Magnetococcus sp. PR-3: one gene and its partner. The protein of the gene in region 1 interacts with the protein of each later gene in a pairwise test. Links are inferred from orthologs where the notes say so. Each region holds a gene or a part of one and is shown on either strand. Other genes may lie near its edges.

What was found.
Region 2: the proteins of dnaA (region 1) and dnaB interact in binary tests that used the Escherichia coli proteins (3 or more experiments, as listed by UniProt). The link is inferred for Magnetococcus sp. PR-3 from one-to-one orthologs.

The regions. Positions count from the first base shown.
Region 1 is NZ_JBAHUQ010000047.1:15,419-23,648, forward strand. What follows is about bases 1-2,925. They hold dnaA (chromosomal replication initiator protein DnaA), read right to left. Parts: upstream 2,174-2,925; coding sequence 827-2,173; downstream 1-826. Other genes in these bases: dnaN (DNA polymerase III subunit beta), read right to left, coding at 1-778; rpmH (50S ribosomal protein L34), read left to right, coding at 2,584-2,718; rnpA (ribonuclease P protein component), read left to right, coding at 2,845-2,925. Outside these bases: more of rnpA, read left to right, coding at 2,926-3,225; membrane protein insertion efficiency factor YidD, read left to right, coding at 3,236-3,445; membrane protein insertase YidC, read left to right, coding at 3,467-5,152; tRNA uridine-5-carboxymethylaminomethyl(34) synthesis GTPase MnmE, read left to right, coding at 5,296-6,702; tRNA uridine-5-carboxymethylaminomethyl(34) synthesis enzyme MnmG, read left to right, coding at 6,820-8,230. UniProt on the Escherichia coli protein: Plays an essential in the initiation and regulation of chromosomal replication. Binds in an ATP-dependent fashion to the origin of replication (oriC) to initiate formation of the DNA replication initiation complex once per cell cycle.
Region 2 is NZ_JBAHUQ010000006.1:116-12,947, forward strand. Bases 205-3,201 are described here. They hold dnaB (replicative DNA helicase), read left to right. Parts: upstream 205-960; coding sequence 961-2,442; downstream 2,443-3,201. Other genes in these bases: radC (RadC family protein), read right to left, coding at 205-834; alr (alanine racemase), read left to right, coding at 2,683-3,201. Outside these bases: more of radC, read right to left, coding at 97-204; more of alr, read left to right, coding at 3,202-3,843; V5T57_RS05755 (hypothetical protein), read right to left, coding at 3,840-4,028; V5T57_RS05760 (SPOR domain-containing protein), read left to right, coding at 4,308-5,024; DNA repair protein RadA, read left to right, coding at 5,204-6,562; V5T57_RS05770 (CvpA family protein), read left to right, coding at 6,970-7,620; purF (amidophosphoribosyltransferase), read left to right, coding at 7,799-9,223; V5T57_RS05780 (arsenate reductase (azurin) large subunit), read right to left, coding at 9,373-12,048; V5T57_RS05785 (arsenate reductase (azurin) small subunit), read right to left, coding at 12,054-12,590; V5T57_RS05790 (cytochrome-c peroxidase), read right to left, coding at 12,587-12,832. UniProt on the Escherichia coli protein: The main replicative DNA helicase, it participates in initiation and elongation during chromosome replication. Travels ahead of the DNA replisome, separating dsDNA into templates for DNA synthesis.

The DNA of each region.
Region 1 (8,230 bases):
TGGGGATGACCCGTTGATAGTTGGGAAAACGACCACTGACCAGCTTGGAGGTCAAGACAATGCCTGGCTTGGTAATGCGTATGAATTTCTCATCCAAGGCCAGATCCACTGCCTCTTCATCCTCTTCCACCAGCTTACGGATCTCCTGCACCGCTTTACGGGGAATAATCAGCTCTGCACTCTCATCCACAGGGATATCCAGGGCCATTTCGGCCATGGCCAAACGGTGGGTATCGGTAGCGACAATACGGACTAAGCCATTTTCACCCTCCTGGTTGGCATCGGCCGCACTCACCATGTGCAGTAAAATACCATTTAGGGTAAAGCGTGTCTCATCCTGGCTCATGGCAAAGTGGGTCTTGGCGATCATCTCAGCCAAGCGTGGGCCATCCAGCGTAAAGCTTTGTCCTTGGGCTGTCTCTGGGAAGGGCGGAAATTTATCCGCGGCAATACCCACCAGGGTAAAGCGGGCTCGGCCACAGGTTAGGACCAAGCGTTCCCCAGCCTCACTACGCAGGCGTAGGTTGTCTTGGGGGAGCTCTCGTACAATTTCAAAAAGTTTACGCGCCGAGACCGCAATGGAACCGATGTTCTCCACCTCTGCAGGGCAGCGGCTTTTCATGGAGACTTCCAGGTCGGTTGCGGTCAGGGTTAATCCCTCTTCACTGGCTTCCAACAGGGCATTGCCCAGCTCGGGCATGGTGTTGCGTTTCTCCACCACTGTCTGCAGACGCTGCAGGGCCTTGAGAAAGGGTTCGCGGCTAACGTGAAATTCCATGGGTGCCTCACTCTTGTGCTTATCCGGCTCTCGTAAGTTCGGAGCCGGTTATTTTTGCAACATGCTCTTAAGGGATTCCAACTCATCGGCCAGGGCCGGGGTCTTCCCCTGTTTCTTCTCTACCTGACCCACCGCATACAGTACGGTGGTATGGTCACGGCCACCAAACCGGTGCCCAATCTCCGGGTAGCTGTGTTGGGTTAGCTGTTTACACAAATACATCGCCACCTGCCTGGGGTGACTGAAGATACGTGAACGGCTATTGGAGCAAAGGTCGGTTACCTTGACCTTGTAGTAGTTGGCCACCGTTTTTTGAATCTGTTCCACGGTTACCGTACGATCTTGACCCCGTACAATATCCTTGAGCGACTCCTTGACCAGACCCATGGTAATGGGCTTACCCGTCAGTGATGCGTAAGCAGATACCCGGATTAAGGCACCCTCCAGCTCTCGCACGTTGGTCTGTACGGCATCCGCCAGAAAAAAGGCCACTTCATCGGCTAGGCGCATACCCTCATTGCCTGCTTTTTTCTGCAAAATAGCCACACGGGTTTCCAGATCTGGTGGCTGCATGTCTGCGACCAACCCCATACCAAAACGGGAGCGTAGACGTTCCTCCAACTGCTCAATCTCATGGGGGAAGCTATCGGCGGTCATGACAATCTGTTTTTTGGCTTCATAGAGGGCGTTAAAGGTGTGAAAAAACTCTTCCTGAGTCGCCTTCTTACCCGCAATAAACTGAATATCATCAACAAGCAGAACATCTACAGAGCGGAAGTTCTCCTTAAAATCAAACACCCGTTTAAAGCGTAGGGAGTTGATCAACTGGGTCATAAAGTTTTCTGAGGAGATGTAGAGCACCCGTTTGTCGGGGTCAATCTCCAAAACCCGGTTGCCAATCGCTTGCATCACGTGGGTTTTACCCAGGCCAACCCCGCCATGAATAAACAGGGGGTTATAGGCGGCAGCTGGTGCCTCGGCTACCCGTGCGGCTGCGGCATGAACAAACTGGTTACAGCCACCGACCACAAAGCTGTCAAAGGTGTAACGGGGATCCAATCCGCTTTGGAATGTCTCCTGTTCCTCCTCGTTGCTACTGGCCACTTGGGTCGGTACAACCGTTTCAGTTTTAGAGGCCTGGGGTTTATCCAGCTCTGGGTCAGCCGCAAACAGTAGGGTAACTGGCTCACCCAGTTGTTCACTGAAGATATCCTCTAGTAACCCGCCATATCGCTTTTTTACCCAGTCAGCAGAAAAATCGTTCACGGCCAAAACCTGTAACTGGCCGTCATTGATTGCACCCCCTGCTTTAAGGGGGCGTATCCATGCCTCAAACACCTGTGCCGAGACCTGCTCGGCCACTGCGTCCATCACTTTGGACCAAATATCCTGCATTGTCCCTCTGTGCCCTCCCGCCGGGCAGGGGCGCCTAGCCCTAGGGGCGTACGCCTTTAAAAATCACTGCATATAGGTTCTGGTTGTGTGAAAAAGGATCCTTCGGCACAACCGCAACATCACATGGTACTCGGGAATGGGGTGTGCCTCAATGGATAGAAGATTCACAAACGCGCGCGTACTATCGGTCATTTAATGCTTGACCCTTTAGCAACTTTGGCTACAATGGTGCGTTTTCGTCAAACGACTTGTGCTTATAGGACGGCGCACCCCCCTGTTCCTTCCCCACTTTCTAGAGGGGTTTGGGGCTTTTCGGAGGCGTGTCGGTGCGGGCAGGGAGCCCCACAATACCGCCGCCACAGCGCTGTTTGAACATGTTCCGATAAACCCCGAAAAGAGGAGGGGAACCCGTGAAACGGACTTTCCAACCCAGTAAAATTCGTCGTAAGCGCACCCACGGTTTCCGTAGCCGCATGGCCACCAAAAATGGCCGTAAAGTGCTGGCTGCACGCCGTCGTAAAGGTCGCAAGGCGCTGATTCCGTAAATCTGGATCGCGCTGCCGAATTATTTCGGCACACATGGATACTTGCAAACCACGAACTGCTGACGGTTCGTGGTTTGCTGTGTCTGGTAGGATCGAACCCTTTGCGCCACTGCTATGAGGGCTGTATTGAACGACGTACCCGCGCATGCACCGCAACAGGCTGGTTTTCCCAAAACTGCCCGTCTGCTTAATGCCAAGCAATTTCGTCAGGTTCTGGCGGCTCAAAAACGCAGACAGAGCCGTGCCTTTGTGCTTTATAGCCGTGATGGCAGCGGTCTAGCCCCCAGAATTGGCTTTACTGTTAGTCGCAAGGTGGGCAAAGCCCATGTACGTAACCGTATCAAACGATTAGCCAGAGAGCTGTTTCGTCTCAACCGCTACCGTTTGCCGGATGGACGGGATTTTGTACTGATTGCCCGTCATCGTGCAGGGACCATGAATAACAGTGACTTGCTTTCGGAGTTGAACAAACTGTTCAAACCCCATTGGCGTGATGTGAAGAATTGAGAGCGCTGCTATGGGTCGTTTGCTTGTTTTACTGGTCCGGTTTTATCAGCTATTCATCTCACCCATTTTGCCGCCCTCATGCCGTCATAGTCCCTCTTGCTCCCAGTACGCCATTGAGGCGTTAAAAAAACATGGGGCTCTAAAAGGATCTTGGCTTGCCTTTCGGCGCATTTTGCGGTGCAATCCCTGGCATCCAGGCGGGCATGACCCCGTCCCTTAAACCTCGCAATCTTGGTGAATCATGGATCGGCGCACACTCATTGCCATTGTACTCTCCTTTGTTCTGCTTACTGCTTTCCAGTTCTATATGGCTTGGAAGTATCCTCCTGCAGAGTTGACCGGGCAGCAGCTACAGGCCGGTGAAACTACGGATCCAGCTGAGGTTGGAAATTCGTCTGGTGTACCAACCCAACCTAAAGATAGCAGTGCCCCCCCTGTTGCAGGTATGAGCAGTGGTGCCCCCAAACCGATGGCTACCATTCAACAAGCCGTTAATGAAGATGCCGCCAGTTTGCTGACCTTTAAAAACAGCCTGGTAAAAGGCAAGCTAAACCTCAAGGGTGGACGCTTGGTGGGTATGGATTTCATTAAGCATACCGATGTGCTTGATGGAAACCCGATTTCCTTCATGGGTATTAACCCTGTTGAGTCCTTCTATCAGGAAAGTAGCTTCCTGCCGGCGAATGGCAGCACGGTGCAGGCACCTGATGTCAATACCCAGTGGAAGCTGGTTGGTGAAGATACACTTGAAGGTAAGGGTACTTTCACATTGGTTTGGGAAAACAGTGACGGCGTGGTGTTTGAAAAGCTGTTTACCTTCCAAGAAGACAGTTACCTGTTCAAAGTTGAAGACCGCATTGTCAACAATAGTGGTTCAGACCTAGGGGTTCACCACTATAGCCAGCTCAAGCGTATTCCCATCATCAAAGAAGATAATATGATGGCCATGGCTGACTTCCAGGGGCCTATGGCTTTTCTGGATGATGAGCGCCACCAGTATGCTTACGATGAAATTGTGGAAGAGGATATCATCGTTAATGGTAAAGCGGGCTGGAGTGGTATCAGCGATAAATATTTCCTGGCTGCCATGGTACCCAGCGTGCTACCTCAACAGGCCCAACCCCGCCGCTTTTACTTCGATTATGACCGCCCCAACTACCGGGTAGGTATGGTTGATAACAGTGTGATTGTACCTGCTGGCCAGTCATTCTCTGCATCGTATGACCTGTTTGTTGGCCCCAAGGAGATCGATATTCTGGAAGGTAGCAGCTTGGCTTTGGAGCGTTCCATTGACTATGGCTGGTTCCATTTCCTGGCGGCCCCTTTGGTTAAGGTTCTTAACTTCTTCTATTCGGTTGTTCAGAACTATGGTGTCGCCATTGTGCTGCTGACGCTGGGTATCAAACTGGTTTTCTATCCTCTGGCGAGTAAGAGCTACCGCTCTATGAACGCCATGAAGAAGCTACAGCCTAAGATTGAAGAGCTCAAAAAACTGCATGGCAGTGATCGCAACAAGATGAATGAAGCGATGATGAAGCTCTATCAAACCCATAAGGTTAATCCTTTGGGGGGCTGTCTTCCTATTTTGGTTCAGATTCCAGTCTTCTTTGCGCTCTACAAGGTGCTGTTCCTCTCTGTTGAAATGCGCCACGCACCCTTTATGTTGTGGATTCCTGACCTCTCAGCGATGGATCCCTACTATGTTCTGCCGTTGCTCATGGGTGCCTCCATGTTCCTGCAGACAAAGTTGAATCCCACTCCATCTGATCCCATGCAGGCAAAGATTATGCTGTTCTTGCCGGTGATCTTTACCGTGATGTTCCTGTCGTTCCCATCAGGTCTGGTTCTTTACTGGTTGGTGAACAACGTGCTTTCCATTGCTCAGCAGTACTACATTATGAAGCAGATGGAACATGAGAAAATCTGATTCTTCCCAAAGAGGAATCGGCTAAAATAAGAATGGGATCCGGAGGCAACTTCGGGTCCCATTCGTGGTTTAATGGGGTGAGGTTGCTTTCTGTAGCCCCCCAAAAGGTTATGCTCTGACACTTGGCTTTAGGGAACGAGAAGATGTTACGGACACCACAACTGCATGAGCAGGATTGTATTATTGGCATGGGGACACCCCCCGGCACCTCTGGTGTGGCTGTTGTGCGTCTGAGCGGCCCAGGAATCCTCTCAAAAGTTGTTCCGCACCTGGTGACCCCAAAAGGGGCAAAAGTGTCAGAAAACGCTTTTCAGCCCCGCCTTATGCAGCGTTTAGATTTTCTTGATCCTGACATGCCAGAGGTACCCCTGGATCATATGCTTGTGGTGTTTTTTCCCAACCCCCGCTCTTTTACTGGGGAAGATATGGTGGAGCTGCATGGCCATGGTTCTCCGGTCGTTGTTAAACGTGTTATGGAGATACTTGTACGCAGCGGTGTGCGCCCTTCTGATCCCGGTGAGTTCTCTAAGCGTGCGTACCTAAACGGTAAGATGGATTTGGTGCAGGCTGAGGCTTTAATGGGCCTTATTGAAGCCAGTACACTAAGGGCGGCACGGGAAGCTTCTCGGCAGATGGTGGGTTCGTTATCCGAACGAATTACAGAATTAAAGGCACATTTGGTTTTGACCTATGCCCACCTGGAAGCGGCATTGGATTTTTCTGATGAAGATATTGAGCCAGATTCGGATGGCGGGTTGTTGGATCGTTTGTGTTTTGTCCAGTCAGGATTAAAGACCTTATTAGGCTCTGCTGAACTGGGTCGGCAAATGCGAGAAGGGTTTGAGTTAGCCATTGTAGGGCGACCCAATGTGGGGAAATCCAGCTTGTTTAATGCACTTTCTGGTGAAGAGCGGGCCATTGTTACGGATATTGCGGGTACAACACGGGATATCAACGAGAGTAATTTGGTCATTCATGGGTTGCCAGTGGTGTTGGTGGATACAGCTGGTTTGCGAGAGAGTGATGATGTGGTTGAGCAAATTGGTATTAACCGGGCGTGGGAGCGTGTAGAGCGGGCGGATGCCATTGTCTTTGTGGTGGAGGCAGATCAGGGCGTTACGCGTGCAGATAAAGAGCTTTTAGCGCGTTTACCAACCGATCGTGCGTTGTGGGTATGGAACAAGTTGGACCAAAGTGGTGGGGTGATGCCTGCAACTGTTGATGATTGGCCGAGTGACAAAGTATGTGGAACCTCCTGTACCAACGGAGTGGGTTTAGACAGTGTGGTTGATCATATTATACAACTCATGGCTAATGTGCCTGAGCAGGGTGAGGGTGCTGTTGTTATGGCTATGAGGCAGCAGGAAGCCTTACAAAAGGCATGCAATTTAAATGAAGAAGCTATTGAATTATTGAGGAATAACCAGTGGCTAGAGCTAGTAGCCGAGCCATTAGCAAAATCTATCGATGAATTAAGCATATTAATAGGCGGGACAGATTATGAAGATGTTCTTGGAGAGATATTTGGCAATTTCTGCGTTGGCAAGTAGGGTGTTTCACGTGAAACACTGTGTTTTTGGTGGGGTTTCACGTGAAACCTGGATGGAAGTGTGTTTCACGTGAAACATGTAAAAAAGCGTGAATTTGATGGTTTTGAGGGTGTGTAAATGTTTGATCAGACCTATGAAGTGATTGTTGTTGGCGCTGGCCATGCTGGGTGTGAGGCTGCGAATGCGGCTGCTTCTTTAGGGTGTCGTACGCTTCTTTGTACGCAGTCTATCGATGCTATTGGTCAAATGTCATGTAATCCAGCAATTGGAGGGATAGGTAAGGGGCATTTGGTAAAGGAGTTGGATGCGCTTGGTGGCTTGATGGGTGTCGTCGCAGACAAGAGTGGTATTCAGTTTAAGAAATTAAATAGGCGTAAAGGTCCTGCTGTTCATGGTTCGCGTGCGCAGATGGATAAGGCAGATTACAGAAAAAACATGAAGCATGAGTTAGATGTTGTGGGTGGTTTAGAGCTTCGTCAGTGTGAGGTTGTAGATATTATTTTTGATGGGAAGTGTGTTGTTGGTGTTAAAACCGACTGGGGTGAGTTGTATGGGTGCAGGTCAGTTGTGTTGGCCTCTGGTACATTCTTGGATGGTTTGATACATATTGGTGATAGGCAGTTTCCTTCTGGGCGTTTGGGTGACAAAGAGAGTCATCCGTTGGCAGTTTCCATGAAATCGCTAAATTTAGAAATGGCTCGTTTCAAGACAGGCACACCTCCGCGTTTAGATGCTCGTACAATTGATGTAGAAGCGTTGCAGAGGCAGGATGGTGATGTGTCGCCTTCGCCGTTTTCGTTTATTCACGATAAGGTGTGTAGGCCTCATGTCTCGTGCTGGATAGGCAACACGACCAAGCGTACTAAGCAGATCATTCAAAACAACCTTCATCGGTCCGCGATGTATTCAGGTCAGATCGAAGGTGTTGGTCCTCGGTACTGCCCGTCTATTGAAGATAAAATAAAAAAATTTGAAGGAAGGGATACGCATCAGGTGTTTCTAGAGCCTGAGGGTGTTTCAACAAATGAAGTATATGTGAATGGTATATCCACTTCTATGCCTGTTGATGTTCAGTGGGAGATGGTTCGGTCGATTGAAGGGTTGAGCGGGGCCCAGATTGTTAGGCCGGGTTATGCGATTGAATATGACATGGTGATGCCTACAGAGTTAGATCATTCTCTGGCGGTCAAGACGTATGATGGTCTGTATTTAGCGGGTCAAATTAATGGAACAACGGGTTATGAAGAGGCTGCGGTTCAGGGGTTGGTGGCTGGGTTAAATGCTGCCAGAACATCTTTAGGAAAAGAGAAGTTTAGGTTCGAGCGAGAGTCTGGGTATGTTGGTTTGTTGGTTGATGATTTGGTCACTAGGGGTGTGGATGAGCCTTACCGGATGTTTACGTCTAGAAGTGAGTTGAGGATACTGCATAGGGAGGATAATGCAGACTTTAGGTTGACGGAGTTGGGTCGAGAGTTGGGTTTGGTGGGTGGTGGGCGTTGGAGTCGCCATCAGGAGAAAATAAAACAGT
Region 2 (12,832 bases), on another replicon or contig:
GCGCGGTGCGCACCTGGGATGGTAGGGGCCTATGGGGTGGTTTGATCATGAGGCCAAGGGTGATGTCTGCCCGTGATCCTCTTTAATACAGAGACCTTACGATCGAACTTGCTGTTTAGGCATCATACCGGCGCTGGCAAAGCTAAACACCCGCTTGCCGGCCACAATCACATGGTCTAAAACGTGGACATCAATGGGGTTTAAGGCCTGCATGAGATGGCTGGTAAGCAGAATATCATCTTGTGAAGCCTTGGGATTACCCGATGGATGGTTATGGGCCAGGATGACATGGGCCGCTTTATGCCGAATGACCAGTTCAACCACCTGACGGGGGTGAACATGGGCCTGCCGTACCGTACCCTCGGTGACCAGGGCAGGAAACAGCAGGCGACACTGTGCGTCCAAACAGAGGACGTAAAAGACCTCCTCCATGCGACCAGCCATTAACGGCATCAGGTAATCACGTACGGCATCTGCCCGGTTTAAAGGGGGTTTGGTGCGGGTGGCGGCATCGTGTTGATAGCGTCGGGTAAGGGCGGGTAGCAGGGTTAAAAACAGCGCAGCGGTTTCCCCCATGCCTTCGACCGAAGCCAGATCCACCGGGTCGGCTTCCATCACCGCCGATAAGGAGCCAAAGCGCTGCACCAAGCGGTGGGCAATGGGGTTGGTATCCCGTCTGGGCAGGGCATAAAACAGTGCCAATTCCAATATTTGATGGTCTTCAAAGCCATCCAGCCCTTCTTGGGCAAAACGGTTACGCAGACGATCCCGGTGTCCACCATGCAGGGTGGGCTCTTTGGACTTGGTCTTATGGTTTGATTTTGCTTGGGCCATTTGCTTATGCAGTCGCTTGGCTTACAATGAATGGGTTGTGTATATCTGGCGTATTGTAAAACGGATAACCGGCCTATGCATGGTTTTTTGCGTATCCGTTTCATTCCACCGTATAAAAGGTAGATCATGGAAGAGACCCCCCCGACCATGGATGTTCCGCCCCCACCATTGGAGGAGCCCCCGTACCCGATGGATGCTCAAGCAGAAGCGCTGCCTCCTCAGGGTATGGCATCTTTAGAAACCAGCACCGCAATGGAACAGGACCCCGATGCACCCAAAAAGCGTGCAACCTGGTCCCGTGAGGCAGAACAGTCGGTTTTAGGGGCGGTGTTGTTGGATAACAACGTCATGGATTCCGTGGCTGACTCTCTCTCCCCGGATGATTTTTACATGGGTGCGCACCGTAAGATCTATCAGGCGATGTTGGAGCTGATGGAACGGGGTGAACCGCTGGATCCCGTGGTACTGCGTCAATATTTGGAACGGTCCGATGAGCTGGATGGGGTGGGGGGACCGGTCTATTTGGCAGAGTTGGTTACCACCGTACCAACCGCGGCCAACGCCAAAGCCTATGCCCGTATGGTGCGGGATAAGGCACTGTTACGCAGTTTGGCCCAGACCGCCACCGAAGTGGTGGAGAATTGCCACGGGAGTGAATCCCCCGTGGATCAGATTTTGGAAGAGGCCGAGCAGAAGATCTTTCAACTGGGGGAGTCGAAAGACAGCAGCCGGTCCAGCTACCATGATATGAAGAGCATCATGGTGCCGGTGTTTGAAAAAATTGAATCGTTGATGGAGCAAAAGAGTGCGGTCACCGGTGTCCCCACCGGGTTTGTAGATCTGGATCGTCAGTTGGCGGGGTGTCAGCCTTCAGATCTCCTTATTCTGGCTGGGCGTCCTTCCATGGGTAAAACGGCGCTGGCTATGAACATTGCCGCCAATGCCGCCCTACACCATAACGAGGCTGTAGGTGTGTTCTCTCTGGAAATGTCCAAAGAACAGTTGGCCATGCGTATGCTGGCGTCTGAAGCACGGATGGATGCCCAGGCCATGCGGATTGGTAACATCCGTACCAACGATTATCAAAACCTGACCAACACCGCGACTTTGCTCTCAGATGCACCGATCTATATTGATGATACTCCGGCTATTTCCATTACCGCCATGCGGGCCAAATGTCGCCGTTTAAAGCGGGATAAAGGGCTGAAGCTCATTGTGATCGACTACCTACAGTTGATGCGGGGCAGTACCAATACCGATAACCGGGTGCAGGAGATCTCCCAAATTAGTCAGGGTTTAAAGGCCATTGCTAAGGAGATGTCGGTACCGGTTATTGCGCTTTCTCAGCTCTCTCGTTCGGTGGAACAGCGGCCGGATAAACGCCCCATTCTCTCCGATTTGCGGGAATCAGGAAGTATTGAGCAGGATGCGGATGTGGTGATGTTTGTCTTCCGGGAAGAGTACTATAAACGGGATGATATTGATCTAAAGGGTAAGGCCGAAGTGATCGTGGCCAAACAGCGGAATGGTCCCGTGGGTATTGTAAACTTGGCTTTTCAGAACCAATTTACCCGCTTTGAAAACTTTGCCAACCGGGAAGAGTATTAACCACCCTATGGTGGCCTGAAGAGGGTGGCCCCCCCTTTATGCTGTGGTTTATGGGGTATAGGCATGTTGGCTGTTGGTAGGGTATATCGGCCATGCTGTAAAGGGGTTGGCTTAAGGTTTACAACCCCGTACCATCAGCTTTACATGTTGGTATGGTGGGACAAAACAGGGGTGTATACTCAGTTTTGCAGCCCAGCATAAAAAATAGGTTTTAGCTCTATTACCAATGGGAGCACACCGATGCAGAACTCTACCCCATGGTCCCATCGCCCCACCTGGTTGGAAGTGGATATGGCGGCACTACGCCATAATCTACGTATCGCCCGTAAAGCCACAGGGGAAGATGTGGCCCACTTTCCTGTCATTAAAGCGGATGGCTACGGAACCGGTGCCATTGGGGTGGCCCATGCACTGGAAGAGGCCGATGGTTTCTGTGTGGCCTTGGTTGAAGAGGCTGAGCAGTTACGTGTGGCGGGAATTGGCAAACGTATTATGCTCTTTTCCGGGCTCTATCCTGGCTTAGAAGAACGGGCGATCCGTGCGCGTGTCGAGCCTTTTTTAAGTGATGAAGTGGATCTTGACCGGCTCTGGCAGGCTGCCAAACAGATCGGTCCTATCCGTATACATATTAAAGTGGATACCGGCATGGCAAGGTTGGGTTACCACCCTGAGGCCATCCCTGAACTGTTGGAAAAATTGGCGGGTATGCCAGAGCTGGAACTGGCAGGTTTGGTGTCCCATATGGCCTGTGCTGATGATCGGGCAGGCCCCATCACCGACCATCAGCTCGCGGTGATGGCACCGATTCTGGAACACCCCTTCGTTCAAGAAAAACAGCTGGGGCTATCCTTTGCCAACTCAGCGACCATATTGGGGCATACTCAGGCACATTATGAGTGGGTCCGTCCGGGAATTATGATCTATGGGGCTTCACCTTTTCATCCCTACACAACTGCGGCAGAAGAGGGGCTGCAACCTGTGGTGAAATGGATAACCCACATCCAGCGCATCCATACGCTCCCCAAAGGTCGCTCTTTGGGGTATGGCCATACCTTTACAGCACCACGTCAAACCCGTATTGCACAACTTCCTGTGGGTTATGCCGATGGCTACAACCGCCTGCTCAGCAACAAGGGACACGTACTCATTGCCGGGCAACGCTGCCCCGTTGTAGGGATTGTCTGTATGGATCAGATTGCTGTGGATATTACGGATCTGCCGGGGGAGATACAACAGGGGGACGAGGTGGTGCTCTTGGGGGTGCAGAAGGGGGCAGAGATGACATTGGAGGAGATGTCGAACCAGTTACAGACCATCCCTTATGAAATCCTCACCCGTATCGGTCCCAGGGTACCCCGTCGCTACCGCGAAGGGGATGTACTATCAAGCTGTTTTGGTTAACGTACATTTTCCATCATGGCTTCAAGCATCTGACGTTTTTTCTGCATGCGCTGTAGTCCATTTTCCTTATGGACGACCAACAAACTCAGATCATCTTGCCGTTCGGCCACAAAGCGATCCAGGTCCACCAAACTCTGTTTAAGGGTCTCGATCGCGTGTTCCCTGCGTTGTGCTGTCATCGACATGGTCATCGTCATTCCTAGCCAATTTAGACACGAATGCATATCGCACTCGTATGACGTTCCTTGTTCTTAAGTGTGTATCCATCCTAAATCTGGTGACGTTGTGTTGCATTGATGGGGATCAACCCCTATTGATGCGCCTAAGCTTTCCTATCTCCCTATAAAACCTGCTTGGCACCCCCCTTGCTCATAAGGTTGGTGGATGGACCTTATTCCCTAACCCCTGTTGGGACCGAATATTCGGATGGATGAGATCCTTAACCAATTTTTGAAGCTACTGATATGAAAGATGAATCTTTAAACTGGCTGCGCATATTTGGGGTGTTGGCACTGGTGCTATTTATGTTTCACCCCCCTCAAGAAGGGTGGAGTAACAGTACCGTTATGCCGACGCAAAAGGGGCAAAATGTACCACCAGTAGCAACCCATGCCGGTGGTTTGCATACGCTACTTTTAGAGAGTGCCAGCCGCCAAGATATGGCCTTGGCCACCCTTAAAGCAGCCCAGAAAATTGGTCTGGAACAGGTGTGGTGCCATAAACAGATTAACATGCGCCCACCCCGTATTCAGGTATTGGCGGGTCCTTACAACAGCAGCATTCAGGCCCAGCAGGTGCGGGACTGGTTGGCCCGTCGTACAGGTATTCATGCCATGCTCCGGGTGACCCAGTACCCAGAGGTGGTCCCCAACAAAGAGATGCGTTTTAAGGATTGTCAGGCACCAGGGCAGGCGTTGCCTGCGGATTATCCACGCACCCAGCCGATGGGCAAATATCTGGTTTTGGTGGGTGCTTTTGGTAACCGAGAAAATGGTACACGGGTCCTTGAAAATTTGTTGCATAAGAATATTCCCGCCCGGATGAAAATGATCTGGCAGGGAGAGCGCAGTCGTTTTCATATTCTGGTCGGTCCTTTTTCAGACCAGCTGGATGCTGAAGATGTGGTGCGTTTGATCAAAGATGAAACCGGATATACCGCCCACTATCAGCGGATTCACTAAGGGTGGTTCGGGTCATGCCTAAGGGTATGTATGGCTGTGGCGGATAAGCCCGCCAAAGGTTGTAACGGGGCCATAAGTAGGCTGGATATGGCCTGCCTGGATAAAAACCTGGGGGAGACAGTACCACGTGCTGTCCCTGTTTTCTCACCACATGTTTGGCATGTAGAAGCGGCGATGGTATGGCCAAGGTAAAAGAACAGTTTGTCTGTACCGAATGTGGTGCGGAGTTTCGTCAGTGGCAAGGCAAATGTAACGCCTGCAATGCCTGGAACAGTCTTAAAGCCTTTACCCCAGCTAAAAAAGGGGCGCGCTCGGCCCACCCTAAGCTGGGGGTGGAGATGGAGCCCATCACCTTGCAGAGTGTGGATGGGGGTGAGGCACCGCGTATTCAGATCGGGATCTCTGAGCTTGACCGTGTGTTGGGCGGAGGTTTGGTTTCTGGAGCGGCCATTTTAATTGGGGGTGATCCAGGTATTGGTAAATCCACCCTGTTGATGGGGGCGTTGGCTAAGCTCTCAAAAAACAACAAGGTCCTTTATGTCTCGGGGGAGGAGTCCCTCATTCAGTTGAAGTTACGCTCGGAGCGGCTCGGGGTGGACGGCTCCAACTTTTGGGTCTTTATGGAGAACCGTTTAGAAGCGGTGGAAGAGGCGGTTGCCAAACAGGAGCCCGATGTTTTGGTGGTGGACTCTATTCAAACCATCGCTGGGGATGAAATACCCTCAGCGGCGGGGACGGTGACCCAGGTACGTGAGTGTGCATCACGCATGATCCAATGGGCCAAACGACGCAATATGGCGCTCTTTCTTATTGGGCATGTGACCAAAGAGGGGCAGATTGCAGGTCCTCGTATCCTGGAGCATATGGTGGATACGGTGCTCTATTTTGAAGGGGAGCGGGGCCACAGCTACCGGATTTTACGTGCGGTTAAGAACCGTTTTGGGGCCGCCAATGAAATTGGTGTGTTTGAGATGCGTGAGGATGGTTTGGCACAAGTGACCAACCCCTCAGAGCTGTTTCTCTCAGAACGGGTCGGGGGCGCGGCTGGATCGGTGGTCTATGCAGGGCTGGAGGGTACACGGCCGGTATTGGTTGAAATCCAATCTCTGGTCACCCCAAGCCCCTTACCCCAACCCCGGCGTACCACTGTGGGGATTGATACCAACCGTCTGGCTATGCTGACAGCGGTTTTGGAAAAACGGTTGGGATTGGGCCTGTTTAACCACGATATCTTTTTGAATGTGGCGGGTGGTTTTCGGGTCAATGAGCCTTCAGCAGATTTAGCCGTGTCACTCTCCCTGTATGCGGCCCTGCGTAACATCAGTCTGGACTCAGGCATGGTGGTGTTGGGGGAGGTGGGTTTGGCTGGTGAAGTGCGGGCTGTCTCTCATGCCGCAACCCGCTTGAAAGAAGCGGAGAAACTGGGTTTTACCCGCTGTATTTTGCCCAAGAAGAGCATGAAAGGGTTGCCAGAGGGTATGCAAATGAAGTTGCACCCTGTTGAGGTGATTGAGGATGCCGTGGAGCTGTTGGCTTAAGGGTACCTCTCTACGCTGTTGGCTCCGTTGTGATCGCATGCATTGGGTAGGACGCATGGTCTGCTCCCAATGCATCGTGGTTATCATCCTGTATGGGTCTTCAGGCTTACACGGGGATAGATCGGTGCAGCATTCAGCCTCTTGTGTTGGCACGCAGCCAAAAGTACCTGGGTGATCCTTGGGTAGGATGGGCAAGGGTGTGGAAAAAAAAAGTGTGCTTTATGCCCTTTCAACCCCACGGCTGTACTGGGGTCAGGAAGAAGCTAAAACCGGGTTAAAGCTATGGGTACAAACCCCATGTCAGCCCGCTGTAGGATCGGTTCGAAAAGGAGCTTCGGGCCAGTTTACATAAGGATAGGAAATAACGATGGAAATGCTCAGATCTTTGATCTGAAACGAGGTATCCCATGATCTGGTTTGATTATTTGTTGATTTTCATCCTCGGTTCTGTTCTGCTTCTAGCCGCAAGCCGGGGCTTTTTCCGGGAAGTTTTTGCGTTACTGGGCTGGGTCTTAGCTTTTATCGCGACCACGTTTATGAGTGGCCGGTTGGCTGCGCACCTTAACCCATGGGTGGCAGATGTAGAGATGGTACGTATACTCTCCATCTCTTTAGTCTTCATCACCACCTTAATGGCTGTATGGGGTGTGGGTTATTTCCTCAGTTGGGCTATTGCCCCCGCAGAATTGAACTGGAAAGATCGCATCCTGGGGATGAGCTTTGGCTTGGTTCGTGGTATGCTCATCCTCTTGGTGGGTTTTAGCACCTTGATGGCCTTTGGTGGTCCACCAGAGGCGGTGATGAAACGCTCCATTATGGCACAGCATTTAGCAGAGGGTGCGTGGCGGTTGAGCATCTTACAACCGGAAGATTCCATGCTGCGGGTTTATGGGGATGAGCGCCCAACCCGTATCCAAACCGTTCCTGTACCCACTTGGGAGACCGATGAACGGACCTTGGAAGCTTGGCTACAACGGCCCATGGAGGCACCTCCAGCCGAATTGCCAGCACCACTGTTGACCCATAAACCGGCTGAGAATGTGGCACGCCTCTTTTAAACGGTGAGCGACTGGTCCGGAGGTCATAGACATATTGCGTTACGGGCGGGTTTGTCAGGGGGGTAGCAACGATCCTGCAGGCCCGGTTTGTTGTCACCACACCATTTTAAAGGTGTGGGTGATCCTGGGGGTATTGGTCATTGTGCCATGCCTTTAGATTGAAGAGCGGAATCGACCCTTGTTTGATCCTACCGACGAACACTTTCATGATGAATGCGGCGTTTTTGGGGTATTTAACCACCCAGAAGCCTCCAACCTGACCTATCTGGGTCTCTATGCCTTGCAGCACCGTGGGCAGGAGTCCTCAGGCATTGTTTCGGTTAAAGATCGCATCTTCCACACAACCCGCGGTCAGGGTTTGGTGGCGGATGTGTTTAAAAAACGGGAACTGGATGCTCTGGAGGGGGATAAGGCCATTGGCCATGTGCGTTACTCCACCACCGGTGGTAGTGCCAACACCCGCAACCTACAGCCCTTGGTGGTGGATACCGCCGATGGCGGTTTGGCCATTGCCCACAACGGCAACTTGGTAAACGGCACCGACATGCGCCGGATACTGGAACGCCGGGGTTCCATTTTTCAATCCACCATGGATACCGAAGTGATTGTGCATTTAACGGCACTCTCTCGGGAAACCAAATTCTCTGACCGTCTGGTTGAGGCCCTGCAGCAAGTCCAGGGTGCTTATGCCATGGTGGCCATGGATGAGAACCAGATCATTGCGGTACGGGACCCCCACGGTCTACGACCCCTGGTCTTGGGTAAGGTGGGGGATAAGGGCATTGTGGTCTCTTCCGAGACCTGTGCACTCAACCTGATCGAAGCTGAGTTCTGGCGGGATGTGGAACCGGGTGAAATGATTGTGATTGGCCCGGATGGCATTCACAGTTTTTTCCCTTTCCAAAAACAGAAGCGCTCCTTCTGTGTCTTTGAGTATATCTACTTTGCCCGCCCTGACTCTGATCTGGATGGGATTAATGTCTACAATGCCCGTAAGGCCATTGGGGCCAAGCTGGCTGAGGAATCGCCAGTGGATGCGGATGTGATCATTCCGGTCCCAGACTCTGGGGTACCCTCGGCATTGGGTTTCTCACAGGCTTCGGGTATTCCCTTTGAGCTGGGTATTATCCGTAACCACTATGTGGGGCGTACCTTCATTGAGCCTCAGCAGCAGATCCGCCACTTTGGTGTTAAGATTAAGTTGAACGCCAATAAGCAGATTTTTGAAGGCAAACGGGTAGTACTGGTGGATGACTCTGTTGTGCGGGGTACCACCAGCCGTAAGATTGTCAAAATGGTGCGGGCTGCTGGTGCACGAGAGGTGCATGTGCGTATCTCCTCTCCTCCAACCACCAATCCCTGTTATTACGGCATTGATACCCCAACCCGGCAGGAGCTATTGGCTGCCAGCCACACGGTTGAGGAGATGTGCAGCTACATCACGGCGGACTCCCTGTGCTATGTCTCGACAGAGGGTCTTTATACGGCGTTGAATGCCAAGCGGGAAGACTATTGTGATGCCTGCTTTACCGGGGCTTACCCGGTTCCTTTTCCCAATCAGGATGAGAATGAGCAGTTGACCCTGCTTAAAGAGTCCTCCTGATTGTACGGAAGAGGGTTGCGTAAAAAACAGACCCCCCTTGGCTTATGGCCAAGGGGGGTTTTGGTTATGGGGGGTGTAACAGTGACCCTGAAAGGGTAAATACAAAGCTTCAGAGCTACCCAAACCCCTGGGTACCACCTAGCCTGTGGTTAGGCCAGATCCCGGCGGGCAAAGGAGAAGGCCTGGAAGGTGTGTTTGTAAGGGGAGTCACCAACCCTGGTGATCTCTGCTACCCCCATCTTGTAGTTGTAGTTACCACTGATCCAGTCTGGCACACGCCCGGCCAAGGTGTTGGCAGGATTTTTGGTGCGAAGAAAATCCATATAGAGCACACCTGGGCGAATCTGTGGTGTCACGTGGGCAACCGCTTTAACGCGGGCGCTGGTCAAGCGTATACGGCCTGCTTTCATCAGTTCGGAGAAGCGGAAATCATCCTCCTCTACACCAGCGCCCACCCCTTCATGACCGGGTACACGGTCGGAATGGACCTCCACATAATCGCCGCTCTCAATACCCCGTTTGGCGGCATCATCAGGGTGGATCTCCACCACATTTTCTGGAAAGCGCTGGTTAAGCAGGGGTTTGCGTTCATCATCAAAGCCGGATTGCCAACGCTCGTTCTGACGGCCAGAGGTCAACCACAGCTCCTCCCCTTTGGGAGAGATCCAGCTCCAGTAATCCGAAAAAAGATCCCAGGGGGATTTCTGTAAATTGATCTTTCCGGTCTGACTGTTGAAGCGGGTCAGTTTTTTGGAAATGCGGTTGGGTGCGGTCAAACCTGTGGCGGGTAGCTCGCGGTTGACATCATGCAGTCGAACGGTCCCTTCCAGCTCCCCACGATCATTAAGTAAAACGGGACCCTGGATCCCTTCCCCCCCGAGTTCACGCATTTTTTGATGCAGCGTTTTGCCTTCCTGGTGAGCCGCCACTTTGACCATGTGAAAATCTTTACGGCTGCCACGGGAAAAACGGGAGGACTCCTCGGCCACAGCATTGCTATCAGCCCAGTCATAGCCAGGAAAACCCATGCGTTTACCCAGCTGAGCGATAATCCACCAATCGGGCTTGGCCTCTCCCGGCGGATCATAAAATTTGTCGTAGAGACGTAACCGACGCTCACCATTGGCCCGCATAAAGGGCTCTTCGCCCCAGGTAGCCGCCGGGAAGACAATGTCTGCCAGTTGGGTCCCTATGGGTTCGACCGGGTAGATCTCCTGGTTGAACACCACGGTTCCCCCTGAATCGGCCCGCTTTTTTAGGGTTTCGATGATATGATCCCGGTCCAGCGTGTGTACTTGGTGGGGATTATCGGTGACCAACGCCTTAAACTTTTCGGCCAACTGGTCAGAGCCGCAGGAGGCTTGTATCCAGGTGGTACCGATCACGTGGGCAATACGGGTGTTGCCCTGTAGAAAATAGCGGTCAACATCCAGCGCGCGACGGCGGCGGCCTGGTACCTTCTCTGGAGAGAAGTTACGGGGGTAGGCGGCGGCCCGTACCATACCCCGTTGATGTCCCCCGGCCCGACCCACAACCTGCCCCGGACGCCCACCCGCTCCAACCAGCGTGGCCAGTGCGGAGATGGCGTTGGTATTACCGGTATTGTTGGACCAGTAAAACCCCTTTTCAATCATGATGGAGCTTTTGGGACGGCTGCCATCCTTACGGGGTTTGGCCAACAGCTCGGCAGCGCGCTGAATTTTAGCGGCATCGACACCAGAGATGTCAGCGGCTTGTTCCAGGGTGAACTCAGGTTGGGCCAGCAACCATGTTTTCCAATCCTCATAGCCTTCGGTTTGGAACTTGCCCCAGGTGGTGCGCCACTGCCAAGGGGTGTTGCGGGTACCCTGCCCAAAGCCTGAAGAGCTGCCCCACTTGTCGTTGACCCACGCTTTGATCCACGCACGATCCTGCCAGTTGTTTTGCACAATGATACGGGCTATGGCATTGACCACCAGCAGGTCGGTGCCCGGTAGGACATCCAGCCATAGACCACCACGGGCCTCAGCATGGGCCACCCCTGCGGTTTTTCGGGGGATCATGAAGATGGTTTTCTGCCCACGTTCAATACCTGGCATGATCCACTGGGTGAAGAGAATGGTCTTGGTCTCATAAGGATCGGTTCCACAAATGAGCAGCGTTTCGGCATCCTTCCAATCTTGATAAGCGGGGCCAAAGTTATCAAAACCGGCATCCCGAAAACCGGGGGTGCTGGTGACATCCGCCGGGGTGTCATGAAAGGAAAAATTGGGGGTTTTTAGGTGGCGGAAAGCAAACTTTGTGATGGCGTAGGTGTTTTCAATGTATTGGTAGGAGTAGCTCTTCATCCCATACGCATGGCTACCATAGGTATCCACCACATGGCGGCCCACAGCCGCGGCAACATCCAATGCCAGCGCCCAGGAGACCGGCTGTAGTTGGCCATTCACCCGGATCATGGGCTCTTTAAGACGATCCCCCGTGGGGCTATCGGCGCGGTAGCACTTTTGGGCCAGGGTACCACCACGAATGCTGGAATCCCCCCCTACATTCACGGATTTCATCTCGGGGTTGGCGACAATCACCACATGGTGAGGTTTGCCTTCATGTTCAACAATGGTGTGTTGGGCGGGGGCGTACCAGCCATCCAGGGGATAGACCGGAAAATCCAACTTCAAGGCATTTTGATGAGCCTTCGGTCCACCATGGGGGCCAGCTTCTGGCCAGCGGTAGACCAAATAGGCACAACCCACAATACAGTAGTCACAGACGGTAGAGATAATCGCCGCATCCGCGGGAGGGAGCGGCACATGGTCCTGAGGGGTGACGAACGGTTTTTTTGGCATGGTCTTTACCCCTCAAGCCTATTTTGATGTCGGCCATAGATCAGCCCCAATACACCGGTGGCCATAATCTCATCCCCCTCCAGTTCCAAAACAATTTGGGGTAGGCTCTGGGTGGCTTGTCCTGTGATCAGCATGCCGTGGCGGGTTAGGTCAAAGCTGGTGAGATGAAAAGGGCAGGGGCCCAGGCTGAAGTTGTCGGCCTTGAAGGTGTTCTTTAAACGACCGCCCTGGTGAGAGCAGGTGAGGTTGAAGGCGACAATATCCTCCTCTGCCCCAACACCGCCACCAGCCCGTGTACCTAGCTTGACCAATATATTATTGCTGTGGGCCTCGTTGTCTGGATAGCGGAAAGTCTGTGGCTGGCTGGTCGTGAGATCCTTCAGCGATCCGATGCGTTGACGGGGATAGTGACCGATGCGGGCCTGTACACGGGGTGCATGGGGGGCGCAGCCCAGGGGCAGGGTAACCGTGGTTACGGTTAAAGCCGAGGCAAACAAAAAATCCCGCCGGGAGAGAATGCAGCGATGATTAGGCTGGCTCATGGGGTTACCTCCCGTTGGGGGGTCAGGGGCTGCATGGGGGGGAGCTCCGGCTCTGGCATAAGGATCTGTTCACCCGATAGGCTTAACAAAAACGCCACCAAATCTTTCTGCTGGCTCGTGGTGAGATCCAGGGATTGCATCCGACGGGATTTGGTTTCCGGCCACATGTTTTCATCCCCCCCATCGTTATAAAACGCGACCACCTCTTCCAAGGTCCAGAAGGTGCCATTGTGCATGTAAGG